Regions from separate parts of the Rhizobium sp. NLR10b genome, predicted to be linked through region 1. Evidence: riboswitches for the same ligand, from Rfam matches in the RefSeq annotation. Region 1 holds a riboswitch; the other holds the start of a gene.
What was found. A riboswitch is a leader RNA that binds a small molecule or an ion and turns the genes downstream of it on or off. The one in region 1 is predicted to bind FMN.
Positions count from the first base shown of each region.

Region 2: another riboswitch for FMN. It lies ahead of HJB91_RS23185 (DMT family transporter); the one in region 1 lies ahead of HJB91_RS03695 (6,7-dimethyl-8-ribityllumazine synthase).

Region 1 is NZ_JABDWV010000002.1:259,715-262,890, reverse strand. It holds gene HJB91_RS03700 (SRPBCC domain-containing protein) at 1-382, opposite strand, end outside; FMN riboswitch at 846-988, shown strand; gene HJB91_RS03695 (6,7-dimethyl-8-ribityllumazine synthase) at 1,068-1,502, shown strand; gene HJB91_RS03690 (VOC family protein) at 1,801-2,490, shown strand; gene HJB91_RS03685 (DUF1194 domain-containing protein) at 2,623-3,176, opposite strand, start outside.
Region 2 is NZ_JABDWV010000015.1:56,230-59,405, forward strand. It holds gene lon (endopeptidase La) at 1-518, shown strand, start outside; gene hupB (DNA-binding protein HupB) at 725-1,000, shown strand; FMN riboswitch at 1,106-1,254, shown strand; gene HJB91_RS23185 (DMT family transporter) at 1,448-2,347, shown strand; gene HJB91_RS23190 (esterase-like activity of phytase family protein) at 2,443-3,176, shown strand, end outside.

The DNA.
Region 1 (3,176 bases):
CGAGGTAATGCGCCCAGCCTTCCTCGTGGCCAGCGCACTGCTCCGCACTCGGCAGGCCGCTATGGGTGAGCCGCAAAAGCGTCCCGCCTCCCTGTTCGATCAGGTCGATCTCGACCAGACTCGACCCGGGCGGCACCACCTCACTGCCGTCCCAGCCGAAGCTGTAGGCAAGCCGATGCACCGGCACCACCTCGCGAAACGAGCCGCGCGCAAAACGGGCGCCGGTGACGTTGACGAGATAGAGCCCGCCGGGCTCCGGCTCGACCTCGGCCTCCGTCCCCATCCAGCGCAGGATCTTCTCCGGATCGGTCATCAGCGCAAACACCGCCGCCGGCGGCGCTGCAAGATGCGTCTCGCGGCGCACGACGAAAGATTCTGGCATCGCTCTCTCCCATGGTTGCTGCTCTACCCCTCAGTGAGGCGGAGCAGCATGCTTTTTCGACATGGATATTCCTCAGCAGAAGCATGTAGGCGGAAGGGCATGCTCAACAAGGGTGGTGGAGCATGTGCCCTTCGCTGACGCTCAGCGCATTCGCTCCCATCGTCGCTCACCCCCTCATCTGCCCTGACGGGCTTCTTTTCCCCGCTGGGGCGAAGGGGAAGCAAGCCTCACGGTGACCATACCTACCGCAAACATCTCAAATGGAGCGAGGCGCCCGCCGCGATTCCCCTTCTCCCCAGCGGGGAAAAGAAGCCCGGCAGGCAGATGAGGGGCGGGGAGCGAAAGCGATGAACGCCTTGAGCTGCAGCGAAAGGCAAATGGCCATATTAGAGGACACACCAACGCACCCATCCGGAAACCATCTTACCCTATTGCCAGCCCGCCGCCTTGCCCCTATTGTCCGCGCCGTTCTCAGGGCGGGGTGAAAGTCCCTACCGGCGGTATGCAGTTTCGATTGCGAGCCCGCGAGCGCCTTCCTCGGAAGGGTCAGCAGATCAGGTGAGATGCCTGAGCCGACGGTCATAGTCCGGATGAAAGAGAACGTGCGCTGCTGCTGCCCTCCGGGCTGGCGGCGGATGCTCGTGATCGCCTTGGGTGATGTGTCTGTACGCCAAAGGAGATTACCATGACACCCACCCGTTATGCCTTCGTCAAAGCCGGCTGGCACGCCGATATCGTCGACCGTGCGCTTGAAGGCTTCCAACAGCTTGTTCCCGCCGAACAGATCGACATATTCGATGTCCCCGGCGCTTTCGAAATGCCGCTTTTGTCGCGCGATCTTGCCGCGACCGGACGTTACGCCGCCGTCATCGCCGCTGCCTTCGTCGTCGACGGCGGGATCTACCGCCACGAATTCGTCGCCCAGGCCGTCGTCGACGGCCTGATGCGTGCCGGCATGGATACGGGCGTGCCGGTGCTATCCGTTTCGCTGACACCGCACCAGTATCAGGAGACGGAACACCATACCCAGATCTATCGCGCGCACTTCGTCGAGAAAGGCCGCGAGGCGGCACGCGCCGCCCTGATGATCGGCAAAACGCGCGCCGCCCTTGCGGCATAGAAGCCCGCGCGACAGGCGCAGGATCGGTCCGCTATCCCCCAACTGACGAAGTCGGCCAACCGCTCTTTCGTCATGCTCGGGTTTGTCGAGCATCTACATCAGGTGCAGCAGATCATCGGCCAAGGCCGAGGACGACGCCAAATAGAGGACGGGCTTGTCGACAAACTGACGGCGGGAGAAGCCCGCCGTCTTCTCCAACAGCAGAATAATTGATTCGACGCCCACCCCACGCTGTGGTCCACTCGATCCCGACATGTATCGCCATTCTTAATGCGTCCAAACCTCAGGGGAGCTGAAGATGAGCAATGCAATGCGCAGTGAAACCCCCATCGAAATTCCAGAAACACGGCCGATCGACACCAAGCTCGAAGTGGTCGTCATCCCCGTTTCCGACGTCGACCGCGCCAAACGCTTTTATGAGAACCTGGGCTGGAGGCTCGACGCCGACTTTGCCAATGATGTCGATTTCCGGGTGATTCAGTTCACCCCGCCGGGCTCCGGCTGCGCCATCATCTTCGGCAGGAACGTCACGGCCGCCGCCCCCGGCTCAGCGCAAGGGCTCTACCTGATCGTCTCCGACATCGAGGCCGCGCGGCGCGATCTCATCGCCCGCGGCGTCGAGGTGAGCGAGGTCTTCCACGACGCATCGGGCGTCTATGCCGGCACGGACGAGCCCTATCTCTTCGGCCGCCTGCGCGTCGCCGGCCGCGACCCCGAGCACCGCAGCTACCGTTCCTTCGCCTCCTTCAAGGATCCGGATGGCAACGGCTGGTTGTTTCAGGAAGTCACCACCCGCCTGCCGGGACGCATCGACGCCGATGAGACGGCCTTCTCGACATCGAGCGACCTTGCGGCGGCACTCCGCCGCGCCGCCCAAGCCCACGGCGAACACGAGAAACGCAACGGCGGCAAGCATGACGAGAACTGGCCGGACTGGTACGCCGAATACATGGTCAGCGAGCAGGCCGGCAGGCAGCTGCCGTTGTAGGTTGCGGCGACAGACGCTGGGAGTACCCGCTTCGCCTTCGAGCCCCTCAGGGCGAGGCTTCTTTCCTTTCTAGGGGTGCCATGCGGCACCCCCGTCTCTGCTCGTCCCAAGTCGCGCGCCATAGCCCGCACCTCATCGATCAAATATATCCCGCCACTGCTTCTCGCCGATCAGACAATCCGTCGTCGGCGCGTCGGCGGCGATCCTCTCCACCCCAGGCGACGGGTAAATGCCGCTGATCTCGAGCACCAGCTTTCGGCGCACGGCGATGGCGAAATCCTCGATCTTGTTGACCGGCAGCACGAAGCTGCCGGGGCCGCCGATCACGCAATCGGCATAATATTTGTCGAGCCCGCCGGGTGCATCGGAAGGACGCAGCATGATGGTCAGCCCGTTGATGATCATGCCTGATGCCACCGCCTTGTCGCGGGCGGGTGTGACAGGATCGCCGGAATTGTTGGGGCCGTCGCCGGAAATGTCGATCACCTCGCGCCTGCCGCGAAAGGGACCGGTGATGATCATGCTGGCGCCCTGATCGATGGCGGTGGAGATCGAGGTGCGTCGTTGCGTGGCGATCGGCCGGGCATCGAGCTTGTCGGCGAAAGCGATCGCATCCGCTTCCGTCTCGATCACCTGCCAGTCGATCATCGAATCCTGGACGACATAGCCAGCCCATTCGAAATAGC
Region 2 (3,176 bases), on a different contig from region 1:
TCATGAAGGAATCGATCTCGGCGGCGGCCTCCTATGTCCGCTCGCGCGCTGTCGATTTCGGCATCGAACCGCCGATGTTCGAAAAGAACGACATCCACGTGCACGTGCCGGAAGGGGCGACGCCGAAGGATGGCCCGTCGGCCGGTGTCGCCATGGCAACCGCCATTGTCTCGATCATGACCGGCATCCCGGTCAACAAGCATGTGGCCATGACCGGTGAAATCACCCTCCGCGGCCGTGTGCTGCCGATCGGCGGCCTCAAGGAAAAGCTGCTAGCAGCGCTTCGTGGCGGCATCAAGAAGGTGCTGATTCCGGAGGAGAACGCCAAGGACCTGGCGGAGATTCCGGACAATGTGAAGAACAACATGGAGATCATTCCGGTCTCGCGGATGGGCGAGGTGATCAAGCACGCGCTGATCCGGCGGCCGGAGCCGATCGAGTGGGATGGGACGGTGGAAACGCCCGTCATCACTTCGGTCGAAGGCCTCGATGACACGGGCGCAACCATAGCGCATTGAGTGGCATTTGCCACATTTGTGCCCTATTGGCGCAAAAGACGCAAAAAGGCTGGCGGAAACGCCAGCCTTTTTTGTGAAAACGTCATGGAGACGCTTGCTTTTCCTTGATTTGCAGGGCTTTTGGGTTCCCGGCGGGCCTGATGAAACCTAATCTGCGCCTAGCTTAGATTTGAGTCGTTTCATACCATTTAGAAAGGGGTGGAAACATGAACAAGAATGAACTCGTGTCCGCAGTCGCCGAAAAGGCAGGACTGACGAAGTCTGACGCGGCTTCCGCTGTTGACGCGGTTTTTGACGTTGTCCAGGCCGAACTCAAGAACAAGGGCGACATCCGCCTCGCTGGTTTCGGCAGCTTCACCGTTTCTCATCGCGCTGCAACGAAGGGCCGTAACCCGTCGACCGGCGCTGAAGTCGATATCCCGGCTCGCAACGTTCCGAAGTTCACGCCCGGCAAGGGCCTGAAGGACGCCGTCAACGGCTGATTTGATCGTCCGCCGGCCGTAAACGAGAACGGTTGAGCAGGATTTCGAGGGGTTCGGCGCGCCGGACCCCTTTTTGTTTTGCCGCTTGCCGCAGGCAGCGCTTTGTTTTACGAACGGTGCTGTTGGTGAAAGTCCCCACCGGCGGTAAGGGCTGCGGCCCGAGCCCGCGAGCGCGAGGCTTTGGCCGGGGAAGGGTCAGCAGATCCGGTGCGATTCCGGAGCCGACGGTATAGTCCGGATGAAAGAGAATGAGCATGGCCGCGAGCGGGCAGGGGACTGCCGGCGTCTGCGCGCCGTCGCCTCATGCGTCCTGATTTATGTTGGTCGCCTGCATAATTCCCTAAATCGGAATCGATTTGAGGATGAAATTATGCAGCAATTAAAAGCGCTACAGCGTCCTTTGCGCGTCTGGAAAGACGCGCGGCGCTGTAGTTCTGAGTGGAAGACATGAATCAGAATTCCCTTACAATGCAGCGTTCCCGCGCCTTTGCTGGCGCTGCTTTCATGGTGCTTGGAGGCGTCGCTTTCTCGCTGCTCAACGTCGTCACCCAATGGCTGACCATGAAGCTCGCCTTTCCGCCAGCCTCTGCTGCTTTCTGGCAATATGCCTTCGCCTTCCTCTTCTGCTTGCCCTTCCTGCGCAAATCCGGCCTTGCGGCTATGCGTACGAACTATCCCTGGCGGCACGTCGTGCGCGTCGTCTTTGCCGCGCTCGGCGTCGAGGCCTGGGTTTCCGGTCTTGCCTCAGTGCCGATCTGGCAGGCGATCGCGCTGGTCATGACCTCACCCTTCTTCATCATTCTCGGTGCCCGCCTGTTCCTCGGTGAGCGCGTCGGCGCGGCCCGCTGGGCAGAGACCGGCGTCGGCTTTGCCGGCGCCATGATCATCCTCCAGCCATGGTCGGACAGCTTCACCTGGGCAGCGCTCCTGCCGGTACTCTCGGCGCTGCTCTGGGGTGCCTCGTCGCTCATCACCAAGAGCCTGACCGGTATCGAGAGGCCGGAGACCATCACCGTCTGGTTGTTGGTGCTGCTGACGCCGATCAACGGCGGTCTGGCGCTTGCTGCGGGCTTCGCAGTGCCGCCAGGCACGACACTCGCGCTCTTCCTTCTGGCAGGCCTCCTGACGGTCGTGGCGCAGTATCTGCTGACCCTTGCCTATGCCAGCGCCGACGCCGCCTATGTCCAGCCCTTCGATGACCTGAAGCTGCCGCTCAACGTGCTCGCCGGCTGGCTGTTCTTCGGCTATGCGCCCGCCGGCTATCTGTGGCTGGGCGCTGCACTCATTCTTTCCGCGTCGCTCTTCATCATGAGGAACGAGATGCGTCGGGAAAAACAGGCAGCCTGACGCCGACCCTCTGAAATTTTGGGGGCTGTCATGTCTCTGTCATAGCGGTCCCGCAAAACCCCTCTGTTCGATCTTTTTGGACATTGGGGGTTTCCATGACAGTTTCATCCCGCAAGGCAGCGCTCGCTGCCGTGCTTCTCGCATCCGTGGTCTTCCCGGCTGCGGCCGAGCCGGTTTTCAACCGCATCGCCTCTTTCCCGGTCGCTCAGAACCTGCCTGGTGACAAGGACAAGCTGTCGCCGACATCCGCAGAAATCATCACCGCGACCGACGACGGCAACACCCTGATCTATAGCGACAGCCCGTTCGATGCGATCGGCTTCATCGACATCACCGACGCCAGGGTTCCGAGGGCCGGCGGCGCGCTGATGATGGATGGCGAGCCGACATCGGTCACCTCGAGTGCCGGCAAGGCGCTGGTTGCCGTCAATACCTCCGAAAGCAAGGCCAGGCCCTCCGGCCGCCTCGCAATCGTCGACGTAGCGACAAAGAAGATCGAGAACACCTGCGATCTCGGCGGCCAGCCGGATTCCATCGCCCTCAACAAGGACAAGACGCTCGGTGCCATCGCGATCGAAAACGAGCGCGACGAAGACGTCAATGACGGCAAGATCCCGCAGATGCCGGCGGGCGACCTCGCCGTTTTCCAGGTCAAGAACGGCACCGTCGATTGCGGCACCATCAGGCATGTGGCGCTGACCGGCCTTGGCGGTGTCGCCCCTGAAGACCCGGAGCCGGAATTCGTTGCCTTCAACGGGCAGAACGAGATTGCGCTGACGCTGCAGGAAAACAACGAGATCGTCATCATCGATGCCAACACGGCTCAGGT